2 regions of the Holdemanella sp. DFI.5.55 genome follow, and region 1 is predicted to be linked to the other one. Evidence: a T-box and tRNA genes for the amino acid it is inferred to sense, from the RefSeq annotation. Region 1 holds a T-box; the other holds one or more tRNA genes.

Region 1 (8,411 bases):
TCATTGCGTTCATAAGGTTAAATTCCATTGCTGAAAGCTCAAGGTTTGCCGGAACAAGGTCAACACCTTCTTCGTGGTGCAGGATACCAACCATAGGGTCTGTCATCGTTTCATTGATTACATCTGTGAGTTTCGTTGCAAGCGTGATACCCAAGCCGTCTGTATCCTGCCAACCAAGACAAGTCGTTAAATCTCCCTGCGGGTCTGCGTCAATAAGCAATACTTTCTTGCCCTGCATTGCAAGCCCGACTCCGAGATTAACTGTTGTGGTGGTTTTTCCGACTCCGCCTTTCTGGTTACATACGGAAATCGTTTTACAGTTTGACACTTCTTTTTGCCCTCCTTTCTGAAAATTCATAGCCACCGCATTATGGCTATGTACCTGACCGACTCATTTCCTAATCGGTCATAGCAATATTTGTTCTCAACACCCCTTGCCAAGCAAAATGCTTATGGGAAGTCACTAAGGAACAGACTGCTTATCTGTATCATAGGATTCTAACCTCTGCCGGGTACTCCGCCAGCTCCGTAGAGAAGTATCATTATCATTCTGACTGTCATCGCCATATCAGGAGCAACCTGATACTCATAACCGGAGTTCTCGCTATTCTGAAATACAGAATTCACGGCGTACCTGCTAAAGTGGCTATCATCAGAAATAAAGTCTTAGTGAATGACTTATTCAATTTTCAAGCGAAAAGGCTTCCGTTTTTGCTATCCGGAATGAACCCCTTCACTCATTTGGACAAAGGGGTATGAAATGCACACCCAAAATCTCCGCTTTTCCAAAAATATTTCAAAAAAATTTTTGGAAATTAAAAAAGCCGCCTGCTCCGGTTAGGAAACAGACGGCAAAACACGTTCTAAATGTATTCAATTTTAAATTTCTTTTTCTTTGCTCCAAGCACTTTGCAGAGGACATCATCTACTGCATCGGTGTATCGTCCCTGAGCTGCTAAATTGTTCTTCAGTTCAATGAGCGATTGTATCACTCGGCTTCGTTCTTCTTCATTTAAGTATAGATGATAGGTTTTCTCCCTCATTGGCTGTCCCTCCATCTTTCAAATGTATTTTTGATTATCTCCACATCTTCCTCTGTATCAGAAGAAATAAATATATGTACGCTCTGAAAAGCTTTCTTTAAGCTATTGGCATAATCCAGTTCTGTACCTTTCATCGGCAGTTTAATCAGCCTTATTCCTCTTTGCTTGCACATATATGCTTTCATTATTTCTATATTCTCGTCAGCACTTCCCGACTCAATAGCCAACTTTTCTGAAGGTATGTATGTTTCAAGCGAAACTCCAAGCAATCGGTCAGAACCAAGTTCTGCTTTCAAGCCTTTCTTATTAGAATAATAGCTGACAGCCAACGCAGGAAATAGAGATAAATATTCTTGCTCACAAATTCGGCAGCCTTTATTCAATATCGTCCTTTCATTTATCTTCATACTCCATGAATGACCGTGCCTGCATTTCCACCACGCTCTCTTTGCTGAAGTTCGTGATACCTCTGTCGGCTTCAGTTTATTCTGTTCATAATCCCATTTGCTAAGAAGCTGATTATCTGTTGTCGCCAAATCATTATATCCGGCAAGGACTTCTCTCTCCGCACAAACGGGGCATACCGTTCCTTTCACACGGGCATTGATAACTGATTTCCACTCATTACCGCATTTACTGCATCTCCACCAGACATTTTTCCTCGACTTTGCATTTACTTCATCAGGCTTCAATGGCAAGTTCTTCTTCGACCATTCAGAAGCAATTTCAGGGTATGTTGTCTGCAAATCGTTAAACCCTTTCAGGAATATGTACCCACTGCAATACGGGCATTTACTGCCACCAGAACGGGTAGAAATAAGGGTGTTCCACTCTCTGCCACAATCCTTACACTTCCACCAAGCCTTACGATTTGCAAAGACCGTAACCTGAGTTGGAAGTAACGGATAATTTCTGTCCGACCACTCGGCAGCTATATCCGGCAGAAGCGTTGCAAGGTCATTAAATCCTGCCAACACTTTATTGTGGGAGCAATATGGGCAACCAGTTTTATTTATTGTCCTGCTCTTAACGACAGCTTCCCATTCGTGACCTTTCTCACATTTCCAAATTACTTTCTTATGAGAACCAATAGAAACCTCTGTCGGTTTTATCTTATTCTTTTTCGACCACTGCTTTGCCAGTAATGGCTCTAATGTCGCCAAATCGTTAATACCTGCAATCACTCTCGCACCGGAGCATATCGGGCATTTCTCTCCACTGGAACGAGCCTTAACGCTTGTCTGCCATTCGTGACCGCAAGCACCTTTCCACCATACTTTTTTATTTGAACCGAAAGTAATGTCATCAGGTGTAAGCGGTAAATTCTTCTCTGACCACTCCGAAACAAGTTCCGGGTGTACTTCTGCTAAACTGTTATTCATAGCCAAACCTCAACCTCCTTGTGCTTAGAGTATATGAAGTTTTAGCTTTATCTTGTAGTTTGCGAATATCCGTATAAATAGAAAAAGCCCTTTGAGAAAAGGATTTCTCCTCTCTCAAAGGGCAAGTTTTATAAGCTTAAAATCTATCATCATTTAATAAGCTTTGCAATTCAATAAATCTTCTTTGAATTTTTCTAAATCAAATTTTCCTTTTGTTTTTACCTTTTTTATAGCTTTGATAAGCATTTCTTCAATTAACTGAATTTTTCCATCACTATCTGCATTATAATAGCTTTCAAAATCCATTCTAACATCAATCATTGCACAAGTTCCCAAAGATACTATTTGAACTTTCTCTTTCCATAATCCTTGATTATATACTTCCTTTGGAGCAACAATGGGTGTTATTCCAATTATAGTTAAAGTTTCACTGTATTCTTTTGTTTTGAAGTAATTATGTAGATTCTGACAATATCTATATACCTCATCATCTACTCCATAATGATTTGTAAAATAAGCCGGAGAATTTATATTCAATTCCATTTAAAGCACCTCCCCAAAACTATTTCTTTATGTCCTTCTGCAACATACTATCTCCATCATTTTACATTTTTATATGAAATCACAATATGACTTGGTGCAAATAATACTGATGCAATAATCAATAGCACTGACCTACTCATAATACCACTAAATAAGAACAACATTGAAGGAATAATAGAAAGTGCTAATGCTCTGAAAACGCTGTTTTTCTTAAAACATATAATCCAAATAGCACAATAAAGCATTACCAATATGGTATCTACAATCAGATATAGTGCAAATGCTTCGTCAGACCACCACCCGAACCAAGTTCCCGGAATATTGATTATCATGAATCCGAAACAACCCAATCTCCCTACTTGTTCTGTGACCTCAACATATTTATTGTTCCACTTATTATCAAATCCATCTTTGCACTTAATCGCAAATACAACATTGGGTATCATAATGACTGCAATAAAAATCAGCCCAAAAACATTAAACCATTCCATATTATCTACCATCACAAACTCTGATTTTCTCAATTCTCCAAACCGGAATTTACTTTAATAAATATTTTTCAAACGCTTTATGATTATCAAAGTGGACTTCTCTAAAAAACAGAACTAACCAAATAATATAGGTTGGTATAGCTATATATGGGGTTAAAAAGCAGGATAATAATGCTCCTGCCAACATTATAATAGCCCACATAAAGCACTGATTTCTTATATCACGAGAGATATGAGCTTTATCATACAATGCCTGTTCTTCTTTAGAAAATGAATTAAATCCTGAAACAAATTTTGCTGCTTTTTCCTTAAAAATCGCAAATAACACACCTATAATCAGAAATGGTATTACCAAAATTATACACGACCAAAATCCTATATTCATAATACATACCTCCGCTTCAAACTCCGATTTGTATTTCTGTTTGTTTTAAAAATGGGCAACTCCGATTGGAATTGCCCACTCATTGCACTAATTATGCGATTTTTTCTTACTTGCACCGATTTCTGCATCAATTGATGTAAGTTTGATGTAAATCGCTGTTTTTTTAGTTTTTTATCAAATGAAGTACGTCCCGTCTATTCGGTAAAACGGTACATCTTTACATCATCTTAATAGAGCTTTGCACCTGCCGGAATATGGTCATCAACCATCAGAAGATGGAGCTTTTCTTCGCCTTCTTCTTCGTGGATAGCACTGAGGAGCATACCGCAAGAGTCAATGCCCATCATAGCTCTCGGTGGAAGATTTGTGATAGCGATAAGCGTCTTTCCAACCAGTTCTTCAGGCTCATAATAAGCGTGAATACCGCTTAAAATGGTTCTGTCTGTGCCTGTTCCGTCATCAAGAGTAAACTGTAACAGTTTCTTTGACTTCGGTACTGCAACACACTCTTTAACCTTTACTGCACGGAAATCTGACTTGCTGAATGTATCAAAATCAACAAATTCCTCAAATAAAGGCTCTACCTTTACCTTAGAAAAATCAATCTTTTCAGACTCAGTTTTTACATTTTTTTCAGGTGCTTCAGAAGCTGTATTATTTACATCATTTTTCTTATTTACACCATCTAAGGACTTCATTGTCGGGAATAATAATACTTCACGAATTGTTCTTTGATCTGTCAACAACATTACGAAACGATCAATTCCAAGTCCTACACCACCAGTTGGAGGAAGACCATATTCCAATGCTTCTACATAATCTGTATCCACTTCGTTGGCTTCATCATCACCTAATTCACGAAGTTCTAATTGTTTTTCGAAACGTTCTCTTTGATCAATTGGATCATTTAATTCAGAGAATGCGTTCGCATATTCATGTCCACAAATGAACAATTCATAACGATCCGCAAATCTAGGATCCTTCGTATTCTTCTTAGCTAATGGAGAAATGGATGTTGGGTGACCATATACAAATGTTGGTTGTACAATAGTTTCTTCAACATATTTTTCGAAGAATAAGTTGATAATGTGTCCAACTGTATTTTGAATCTTTTCAACTTCGATATCATGTTCCTCAGCTAATTTCAAAGCTTCTTCATAACTCATATCTTGCCAGAAGTCTACACCACAAGCTTCTTTGATCGCATCCACCATGTGAATACGTTTAAAAGGAGCCTTTAATGATAATTTTGTTCCTTGATATGTAATATCTGTAGTACCCAATACTTCATTTGCAACAGAATCAAATAAACCTTCAATCAAGTCCATCATTCCGTGTAAATCGCTATAGGCAACATACGCTTCTACTGTAGTAAATTCAGGGTTATGCATCGCATCCATACCTTCATTACGGAATAAACGTCCAATTTCATAAACACCTTCTAAACCACCAACGATTAAGCGCTTTAATGGTAATTCAGTCGCAATACGCAAATAGAAGTCCATATTTAATGTGTTGTGGTGCGTTACGAAAGGTCTAGCACTTGCACCACCTAAGATTGGTTGCATAACTGGAGTTTCAACTTCCACTAAACCTTGACCATCCAAATAATGTTGGATTGCACGAATAATTTTTGGTCGAGTTAAGGCAATTCTTTTTGCCTCTGGATTCATGATCAAGTCTACATAACGACGACGGAAACGCTCTTCAACATCTGTCAAACCATGGAATTTTTCTGGTAAAGGACGAAGTGATTTTGAAAGGTGTGTATAGTTTTTAGCACGAACAGACAATTGTCCATGATCTGTCTTCATGACAGTACCTTCAATACCTACGATATCTCCAATGTCATTTTTCTTGAAGATTTCATATTGATCATCACCAATTTCATCTTTACGAACATAAATCTGAATTTGACCTTCACGATCCTGGATGTTCATAAAACCAGCCTTACCCTGACGACGCTTCGTCATGATACGACCTGCAATCTTAACTGTTACTTGTAATTCATCTAATTCTTCTTTTGTCTTGTCTCCATAAGATGAAGTAATAATACCCGAATTTGAAGTACGATCATAGCGAGATCCAAATGGATCAATACCCATGTCAATCAAATCTTGCATCTTTTGACGACGAACTTGTTCTTGTTGCGTTAACTTTTCCATTGTTTTCTCCTTTTTCTTTTATCCATAAAAAAAGGCACTTGCCACAAAGGGACGAAGTGCTCGTGTTACCACCCTAATTTACCAAACAAATCACTTTGCCCAGCCTTAGTCACTGTCTATAAACAGCTCTTCCTTTAATGCAGGAAATACAAATAGCTCCAAGTCTTTATTCCCAATTAGTCCTACACTTTTTTTCACCAACCAAAAGCTCTCTAAAGTATTTCTAAAAGGTACTCGCCCTCTTCATTGCCTTTTTATACGCTCTTATCCTACTAGACAATACACAATTTGTCAATTTAAGATTTATCCATATATCGAATATTTAATTCTTTAATACAGTTTTTAAATAAAACATCGATCTTGGCATAATATGTTTCTACATCCGGTTCGAAATCATGAGAAATCCAATACTTTAAAAAGTATAATAAATCATTCGCATAATAATCCACTAAAAAATCTACTGTGAACCTTGAATCCATACCAGTCACATCTAAATAAGAAAATACATTTCTAAATATTTCTTTAAACACATTACTCATTAAATCTTCAAAACCATTCTGTCCTGTGATTCTGTAACAAGACTTAAAAAAATCACGATTATCACTTACAGTCTGAAAGATGTGTTTTATAATTTGAGGATTTGATTCATGCTCCATTCCTTTATAAAACATACGATGAATCAAGTATTCTAAAGCCTCATACTTATCCATAAAATGATTATAGAAAGTTCCACGAATAACACCTGTTTTATCGCAAATCTGTTTGATTGTGATCTTTTCGAAAGGCTTTTGTTGCATCAAAATATACAATCCCTCACTCAGAAGATCTTTCATCGTCACCTTTTCATTAAATGTCATGAAATCACCTCTACAATCGAATTAATCTAAAAATTAACGATAAACTCATAAATAAGTATACGATTCCGCAAAGAAAATAATAAGCCTTTTGATATCCGGCCCCATTATAATATCCAATATAAAAATGAATCATATAGCCAGCAAGTACAATTAAAAATAAGACTAAAGACTCCATCAAATAAGGAAGATTCATATAATAACAGCCAACTCCAACAAAGAAACAGTCCAGTCCTCCAATAAGAGCCAATTTAATAATTTGTTTTGTATCAAACTCTTGTAGTCTTTCCACAAACTTTCCACGCTTAAAACTATAGATGACCATTCCAATTCCAAGAATCAAAAAGACAAATATCGCAACATATTTATTCAATATTGCCCAAGGACGTCCAAAAATATATGTGGACATTCCATGTCCTAATAAAAATATACCCGAACTGCATAGCGCAAAAATCAATCCATAAACCAATGCTTTTGAAAAGCGAATATTACGAATTGAAGCCCCCTGTTCTAGTGCACATACAAATACGTCTAAACTCAGACAAATACTCAAAATTCCAAATATCAACATAACAATCCACCCTCACTAACTTTATTGTATACGAACTTTAAAAATTTTAAAATTATGGATGAACATATTTCATTAAATGTATTTATGCACTACAATAAACCTATGAAAAACATCATTGACCACATCAAAGAATACGGAAATTTAACCCTTGAAGAATACCCATTTAATAATGTGGACTCTTTGATTCTCTCACAAATCTCCTATATTAAATTTGAAAACTCCACTATTGATGTTGAATCCGAAGTCCATTTATTAAATGAATTTGAAAATGAAATTAATGATTTATGTACTAATACACGAGTACCCGAATTAAACGAGGAATTATTCCTTCAAACGATTCATTCACTACGATATGAAGCTATTACGATTTCTCATCTACAAACCAATTTTGACAAAGACAACGAAAAACAATTCTGTGCTATGACTTTTCATTTGCCCAACCAAACAGACTACATTGCCTTTCGCGGTACAGACGCAAGTTTTGTGGGATGGAAAGAAGATTTTAATCTATGTTTTCAAGAAAATATTCCCAGTCAAATTTCTGCATTAAACTATGTAAACAACTATAAGACAAAACACAAACTCATCTTAGGAGGACACTCCAAAGGAGCTAACTTAGCACTTTATGCCACTATCCATACACACAATCCAATTTATTGTACATACAACCATGATGGGCCTGGATTTCTTACACCTTATCAAACTAATAAGAAAGTATTCAAGACCATACCACAATCGAGTGTTATTGGACTCTTACTTGAAGAAACAAATAATTATCAAATCATCCAAAGTGATGCCATATCCATCCTTCAACATGATCCATTTACGTGGTGCGTTGAAAATGGTGACTTTATTTATCTAGAACAAAATGATCAACTATCCAAACATACACAATCCACACTATCAAAATGGCTTAAATCCATTGATATCAATACTCGCAAACAAGTTATTGATACCATTTACTCTATCTTTTCAGA
Region 2 (8,411 bases), on a different contig from region 1:
TGTATGTTTTGATCCAAAGTATCCTTTGGCAAGTTTCAACACTTTTTTTCTACGAGCGCGTGAAACTGTTCCACCTTTAACTCTTGCCATTCTTTATATCCTCCTTAATTACTTAACTAACATTTCCTTAATACGTTTGTAATCTGTAGCATGTACAGTACCTGGTTTAGCTAAGTGACGACGTTGTTTCTTAGTCTTTCCATGGAAACGGTGAGATGTATAAGCGTGAGATCTCTTTAATTTTCCAGAACCTGTCTTTTTTACACGTTTTGCTAATCCTCTGTGACTCTTCATTTTAGGCATAGTCTAGTCCTCCTTACTTCTTTTTAGGTGCCAACACTGTTGACATCGTATTACCTTCCATTGAAGGTTTTTTCTCAACGATAGCTACTTCACCCATAGCTTCGATGAAGTCATTCATGATCTTACGACCAACTTCCAAGCGAGTGATCAAACGACCACGGAATCGCATATCAATCTTTACTTTCATACCCGCTTCGATCCATTTTGACGTCTGACGAACTTTTGTTTCAAAATCGTGTGTATCGATAATCGGCGATAAACGCAAAGATTTAACTTCAACAACATGTTGCTTACGCTTAGCTTCTTTTGCTTTTTTCTGTTGTTCGAAATGATAACGACCATAGTCTAAAACTTTACACACGGCCGGACGCGCCTTGGGTGCTACACACAACAAATCTAAATTTTGTTTGTATGCAATGTCCAATGCTTCTTTTTTTGACATAACTCCCAATTGTTCTCCATCCGCATTGATGACAAGAACTTCTCTAAACGGAATCTTTTCGTTAAACAAATCATCGTTTACATTATTTGGGGCAACTTTTCTATTATTGATATTCGACACCATCCTTCTTCATTTTTCCAAAAAGAAAATGGGTGCATTCCACACCCATCACTCTTTTTAAACGAATTCAAACTGAATTGGCCGTGAACCTATGTCTCTTAGACATCAGGTGAGAAGGGGTGCTTCTATCTTTCCATTTCTTTTACTCATTGATAATACCACACACATATGGTTTATTCAATATCTTTTTTCAAAAAAATAAAGCCGAGTAAATCGACTTAAACACATAAATGGTGGACTCTTGGGGATTCGAACCCCAGACCCACTGATTAAGAGTCAGTTGCTCTGCCAGCTGAGCTAAGAGTCCATTTATCAGTGCTCATTTATATTACCACAGCATATTTTTAAATGCAACTATTTTTTCAAAAAAAGAGTGCCGAATTGACACTCTATTCCAACATAGCCATTTTTTCTTCCCACTCTTGCATCAATGCAGCAATTTCGTTGTGTTTATCATCTATTTTCGCATCTAACTCTTCCATCTTACGATAATCTTGGTAATATTCTGGTTCATATCTCAATTCTCGCATTGCCTCTAAATCTTGTTCTGCTTCCTCTAAAAGCACTTCTAGTTTTGCGACACGATTCTTAATTGCTTTTAAATCCGTGAAAGATACCGTTTGTGGCTTCGCTTCTTTTTCGACCTTGGCAACCGATTCCACAAGTTCATTACTTGCCTTTTTTTCTAAGTACTCTTCGTAATTCAAATCATACACTTTACTGATTGAACCCATTTCTAGTACACGTGTAGCCATCTTTTTTAAAAACATACGGTCATGCGATACAAATAGAATCGTTCCATCATATTTTTCTAAAGCGGATTCCAAAGCTTCTTTCGCCGGAATATCTAAGTGGTTTGTAGGTTCATCCAATAATAAAACATTATCATGCTCTAACATTAATTTTGCCAAAGCCAATCGAACTCTTTCTCCACCCGACAAATCATTCACTTCTTTAAAAACTTCATCCTGTGTAAAAAGGAAACTTGCTAACGTATTACGAATCTGTGTTTGTGTTGCATCCGGATCCATATCCCACAATTCATCCAATACATTCTTATTCGACTTCATCTGAGCACTTTCCTGATTGAAATACCCTACATCAATTTGATGGCCAAATTTAAAGCTACCTGATATCGCAGGCAGTTCTTTCACCAAAGTCCTGATCAAAGTTGATTTACCTATTCCATTAGGACCAACGATAGCCATTCTTTGTCCTTGCAATAATTGAAAAGAAACATCAGACAGCACTTTATCATAACCAACCTGTAAATCTTCCACTTCAAGAACCTGCTTACCACCTTTTCTTGCACAAGTAAACACAGCCTTCATCTGACTGGTATCTGAAGTACTATCTTCAATTCTATCCATGCGATCTAAATATTTCTGCTTACTCTTGGCAAAAGCGGCCTTATTCTTTTTATAACGGAATTTTTCAATCAAATCTTCTAAACGATGAATCTCTTGTTGCTGACGAATATACGCTTCATGATTCTTTTTTAGATATTCATCTTTTGCCTTCAAATAATGCGAGTAATCCCCCACATATCTTTGGGTTTTACCAAACTCAATTTCCACGATTTCATCTACAACATGATCCAAGAACATTCGGTCGTGACTCACTAAAACAACCGCGAAAGGATAATGCTTCACATAATTTTCAAGCCATTCAATAGCTGCAATATCCAAATGGTTTGTCGGTTCATCCAATAATAAGATATCTGGTTTTGTCAATAACAGTTTAACCAGCGCAATTCTCGTTTTTTGTCCAGAACTAAATTCACACAATTTTTTATTTAAATCACTTTCTTCAAACTGAAAATGAAAAAACACATTCTTTAATTCCACCTCATATTGATATCCATTCAATGCCTCAAAACGTGTCTGCAATGCATCATACTTTTCAAGTTGCTTCTCACTTGAATCCGTTTTAAGTACTTCTGCCTGAGCATTTAACTGCTTTTCCAATTCTCGAACCTTGTCAAAAGCCGTTAAAAGTTCTTCATACACTGTCTTTTCTTCGTCCACAAAAGTAATCTGTGCCAAATACCCAACATTTGTACCATTTAAAACCATACGAGAACCCGAATCATAGTGTTCCAGTCCACATATAGTTTTCATCAATGTTGTTTTACCACAGCCATTACGACCAACCAACGCAATCTTTTCATTATCACGCACTTGAAAGTTAGCACCTGCCAAAACTGTTTTTGCTCCAAATGACTTTTGTATATTACTTAATTGTAACTTCATACTATCACCCTAAATTTCAAAATATCTAACAATACCTTTCACCAAAGTTTTCGCTATCGCATCCGTATTGTCGTTAAAATAAGCAACACTTTGAGAATTCATTGCGCTCGCATATGAAAAGTATAATCCATACATCCCAAAGACATCTTTATATTTTGCATTTCTCATTTCATCACCATAAACACCAGTGTATGTTGCTCTTCCACCAGTTTCTCTTAATTGTGGGTAAAGTTCATATTTTTTTACTTCACCCTTTTCATCTTCGGCAAATGAATCATATAAAACTCCATTTTCCTGCGTGCTGTTCGTTCTAGCCGCATACAATGTCAAGCCACTTTGATCCATATAATATGAGATTGTATTAGCCAACCCACTATTTGTATATGGACTTGCCATCATATAAGGCGCATCTACATTTTCATCATAGCTTGCACCCAAGGCAATATATAATTTAGCCTTTGCCTTATAACCACGAGCCGGACGACCATCTGCACCATAATATCCAGGCGTTTCGTTTTCTTTACGCAAGATTTTTACCTTTAATCCCTTTTCTTCTAATTCTTTTTTTAATTTTTTCGCAAATTCCATGGAAGAAGTTGGTTCATCTAAAATTGATGTACTTGCACCATAATCTACTGTATTCGAGATGTAATTCATCGCATTTCCACATGGATCGATCACTACATCATATACATTGGATTTTGGGATATGCTTAGTGACAATAATAAACGTATAATTTTTCTTTAAATGAATATCATACTCTTTTAATGCCTCTTTATCTGCCACAAACGTAATATCTTTCACCTTTTTATTGCGACGCATTGTCGTGATTGTCTTCGCCTTAAATGCATCGTCAAAATAGATACGCTCCTTTTCATAATGATCATATGTATATAGTTCATAAATTCCTTCTTTTAAAGAACCTAAATCAATACCTGAATCCACTTTTCCATTAAATGTAAAACTTGTAATGGCATCATTCATAACATTTCTTAGAACAATGTTATTGCCTTGCATTTTATCCATTTTCTTTGTACCATACTCATCTTTATACAAAGACAACGTCTCCCCATAAACTAAATAATCACTGAGTCGATAAGACCCATCAAAACTTGTCTCCACCTTTTTTCGCAGCTTTTCAACATCCACTGTATCCAAATAAGATTGTGACAACTTATCTATTTCAGTTGGCCTTGATACATATAAAAAAACACAGACAACCACAATAGCGATAGTAACAACTCCGACGATCATCGTGCTTAAATTTTTATTATTAACTACTCTTACTTTTTTCATACCCCTTATTTATATCACACAAAAAAACAGGTATCAACGAGATACCTGTTTAATTCATTAGAAAATTAAATTTCTAGGTGTACGTGGATATGGCTGAACATCACGAATATTCGCAACACCACTTAAATACATCAACATACGGTCAAACCCAAGACCAAATCCTGAGTGCTTGCATCCTCCAAAGCGACGTAAATCTAAATACCATTGTAATGTCTCTTGTTCCATTCCAATTTCTTTCATGCGATTCACTAACACATCATAACGCTCTTCACGTTGAGAACCACCAACTAATTCTCCAACATAAGGAACTAATAAGTCACATGCTGCAACTGTCTTGTTGTCATCATTGACACGCATATAGAATGCTTTAATATCCTTTGGATAATCCGTTAAGAAAACAGGACCATTTACGACTTTTTCGCAAATATAACGCTCATGTTCACTCTGAAGATCCATACCCCAGAAAATATCCTGGTTTTCAAATTGATCTTTTGCTTTTTCCAAATATTCAATAGCCTTTGTATAAGTCATTCTTTCAAAGTTAGAGTTTGCAACATGAGTCACACGTTTAATACATTCTTTATCGATCATTGATGCAAAGAATTCCATTTCTTCTTTAGCATGTTCTAAACAATAGTTGATACAATATTTGATCATTTCTTCAATACAATCCATGTTATCGGCTAAATCCGCAAACGCAAGTTCTGGTTCAATCATCCAGAATTCAGAAGCGTGACGAGTTGTATTTGAATTTTCTGCACGGAAAGTTGGACCAAAAGTATAAACATTGCGATATGTTAATGCGAATGGTTCAACATGCAATTGTCCAGATACTGTAAGTTGAGCATGTTTACCAAAGAAATCCTTGTCATATTTTGCATCTTCACGAGTTGTAACTGTAAAACATTCACCAGCACCTTCTGCATCATTACCAGTGATTTCTGGTGTATGTACATATACGAATCCGCGATCCTGGAAGAATGTGTGAATTGCCATACTTAATACACTTCTTAATCTAAACATAGCATAGTATGTATTTGCACGAGGACGTACATGAGGAATTTCACGCATAAATTCAAAACTGTGACGTTTTTTCTGCAATGGATAATCGTGATCACATAATCCTAAAACACTAATACTTTCGGCTTGAATTTCAAATGGCTGTTTTGCATCTGGAGTACATACAAGTTTTCCTGTTACTTCCATAGCTGAACCTGTTGTAATTTTTGATACTTCATCAAAGTTTTCTAAGCTATCCGCATATACAACCTGCACATTCGAAAAAGTTGTTCCATCATTCAACGCAATAAATCCAACTGCCTTTGAATTACGATTTGTACGAACCCATCCCTGCAAAGTAATACTTTGTCCATCGTACTGTTCAAATGTTTCTTTTAATTTTTTTACTAACATAGTTTCTCCCTTCAAAATAAAAAAAGTTCCTTAATTAAAAGGAACGATTATTACCGCGGTACCATCCTGTTTCATCACACGTATGTATGCACTCAATTGGAATTTAACGCATTCCACACGTTACTGTCTACTTAATTTCTCCAGTACGACTCCACAGGTGTTATCAATCCAAACTTGCACTGTCTATTTTCACCTAACAAGACTCTCTTTACATGTTCGTTTTGGACGACTTCTATTTCTGCGTCTTTGTTTCTAATGAATTTGTAATAAATACCAATTCTTGTATTGATGATACCACATCAATACTTTTAATGACAACCCCTTTTGGGACTAAAAAATGTTGATGCGTAAAATCAACGATACCATTAATTCCACACTGTACTAATTTATCTACTGTTTCTTGTACATCATGTGAAATTGTTAAAATCGCAATACGACATCCTTCAGGAATCTTCGTATCTAACTCCGACATCGGATATACTTCGACACCAAATTGTGTTCCACACTTAGCTGGATCCACATCAAATGCACATGCGATTTCACCAACAACATAATCCCATTTATTATAATTCATTAACGCACGACCTAAGTTACCAGCACCAACTAAAATTATTTTTTCATCAAAATCAACGCCTAACTGACTATTAAATATTTCAATCAGTTTATCCACATCGTATCCGTAACCTTGTTTTCCAAGATTCCCTAAAAAGGAGAAATCGCGACGAATTGTTGTAGGTTCAATATCTACAAAGCTCGATAATTCTTTGGACATAATTCGTTCAACGCCATTTTTTTGAAGTTTACGTAAAGCTTTTAAATATACCGGATACCTCTGTAAAGTTGCTTTGGGTACATTTCTATTCTGCATTTTATCACCCCACGCATTAATAATATCATATTTGTGATATATTTAACAAGTTAACTTGTGAAAAAATTTAAAAAACAAAAAAGTCGATTACTCGACTTTAGAAAATGGCTTGATCCACCTGTAACAACGTTGAATCCACATCTTGAAGAAGTGTTTGAATTCTTGAATTATAAAAATAAGGAACACCCTTCTTTTTCGCGAAATACAATACAAGCGCCCACAAAATTACTAGTAAAACAAATGAAACCCTAAAAGAAATGTGAATCAAAAGAACAAACACAAGTAAAAACACAATATACGCAAGTGTGTCTAATAAGATAAATCGTTGAAATATATTTTTCAGTGTAATCTGATAATAATCTCTTTTTCTAGATAGAAAAGCTTTCGTGATAGAATCATATTCCTCATTAAATTCCATCTTACTTAAATCATCCTGATTCTCTTTATGTTCTTTATAAAATACAACTTCCTGCATTCTTAAAAGACAAAACAACATGGCCTGCTTATTTTCATCTTTCGAAAACTTTTTATAATACAATTCCAACAACTTTAAATAATCATTATCCGAAATTGATTTTCCAACCATATTTTGTGCAATGACTTCTAAACGTTCTGTTAATACATCTGAAAATACAAGAATGTTATTTTGAGCACGTCTTTCAATTTCTTTTAAAGCCCCAAGAAAATGATCAGCCACGATATGCCTTAAGCGCACATGCGATTTGATCTGGACAAGATGTTGGCTTATTTCCACATGTTACTCCAGTCAAAGTATCGATAACTTCATCTACACTTCTTCCCTTCAATAAACATCCAATTCCCTTTAAATTTCCATTGCATCCACCAATGGCCTCAAAACTTTTAATAATTCCATCTTCAATTTCAAAATTGAATTGACGACTACAAACACCCTTTGGTGTATAACTATATTTTTCCATAATTTCCTCCACTTAATCGGTCTAAGACCTTTCTACATACTACTGCTATTAATATACCACTCACAATGGACAATGCCAAAAGAATTGGTAAAAACAACTGCATAAAATACTGTTGGTAAATCCAAGTAATTGCGATTACTTGTCCTATATTATGAAAGCTAGCTCCAAGTATACTTACGCCATAAATCGAAAACACCTTACTTCGATACGCTAAGATCATCGCAATACAAGCCAAAATACCACCGCTTAACGAAAGCCAAAACGAAACAGAAAATAACATTCCCTGCATTAAGCTTGACAAAATGATACGAAGCAACGATACATAAGCCAATGATTTTTCATCATACATATAAAGTGCAAATAAGCCAGCAATATTTGCCAAGCCAATCTTATATCCAGGAACAATCATAAATATACCTATAAAGCTTTCTAAAAGCTGCAACAAAATACCGACCGCGACCAAGAAAGCTAAAATTACACTTTTCTTGACCCTCATTGTATCACCGTATCCTGACTGGCTTCTTTTTCAATTTTTACCACTGTCTCATTGGGCAAACATACAATGGGAACATTGGCATCCGAAACATAACCTTGTTTCGAACAATAATGATGTGGACTCTTTTCTTGTGTAACACGCACTTTTTTCTGTTTAACCTCAATATGCACTTTTCCAAGCTTTCCATTTACGACATACGTTTTATCTTTTGATAAATCAATACGCAAAACTTGTTTTTCCTTAACATATACACTCGCATACGCATTTTCATTTTCACTAAAAA

What was found. A T-box is a leader RNA that pairs with one kind of tRNA and senses whether it is charged. The one in region 1 lies ahead of lysS (lysine--tRNA ligase), so its partner is inferred to be a tRNA-Lys.
Region 2: it has a tRNA-Lys gene. The T-box ahead of lysS (lysine--tRNA ligase) is inferred to sense a tRNA for this amino acid. The anticodon was not compared.

The regions. Positions count from the first base shown of each region.
Region 1 covers NZ_JAJDMK010000003.1:62,637-71,047, forward strand. Annotated here, with positions in the region: gene LJE08_RS01575 (ParA family protein) at 1-328, opposite strand, end outside; gene LJE08_RS01580 (hypothetical protein) at 864-1,043, opposite strand; gene LJE08_RS01585 (zinc-ribbon domain-containing protein) at 1,040-2,425, opposite strand; gene LJE08_RS01590 (hypothetical protein) at 2,579-2,968, opposite strand; gene LJE08_RS01595 (hypothetical protein) at 3,025-3,492, opposite strand; gene LJE08_RS01600 (DUF3784 domain-containing protein) at 3,509-3,844, opposite strand; gene lysS (lysine--tRNA ligase) at 4,072-6,009, opposite strand; T-box leader at 6,054-6,265, opposite strand; gene LJE08_RS01610 (TetR/AcrR family transcriptional regulator C-terminal domain-containing protein) at 6,306-6,866, opposite strand; gene LJE08_RS01615 (manganese efflux pump) at 6,877-7,434, opposite strand; gene LJE08_RS01620 (Mbeg1-like protein) at 7,489-8,411, shown strand, end outside.
Region 2 covers NZ_JAJDMK010000045.1:2,941-11,351, forward strand. Annotated here, with positions in the region: gene rplT (50S ribosomal protein L20) at 1-90, opposite strand, end outside; gene rpmI (50S ribosomal protein L35) at 109-303, opposite strand; gene infC (translation initiation factor IF-3) at 317-868, opposite strand; tRNA gene LJE08_RS09130 (tRNA-Lys) at 1,097-1,172, opposite strand; gene LJE08_RS09135 (ABC-F family ATP-binding cassette domain-containing protein) at 1,255-3,117, opposite strand; gene LJE08_RS09140 (hypothetical protein) at 3,127-4,413, opposite strand; gene asnS (asparagine--tRNA ligase) at 4,471-5,826, opposite strand; gene LJE08_RS09150 (redox-sensing transcriptional repressor Rex) at 6,059-6,694, opposite strand; gene LJE08_RS09155 (hypothetical protein) at 6,792-7,391, opposite strand; gene LJE08_RS09160 (TIGR03905 family TSCPD domain-containing protein) at 7,384-7,632, opposite strand; gene LJE08_RS09165 (Gx transporter family protein) at 7,619-8,128, opposite strand; gene LJE08_RS09170 (NusG domain II-containing protein) at 8,125-8,411, opposite strand, start outside.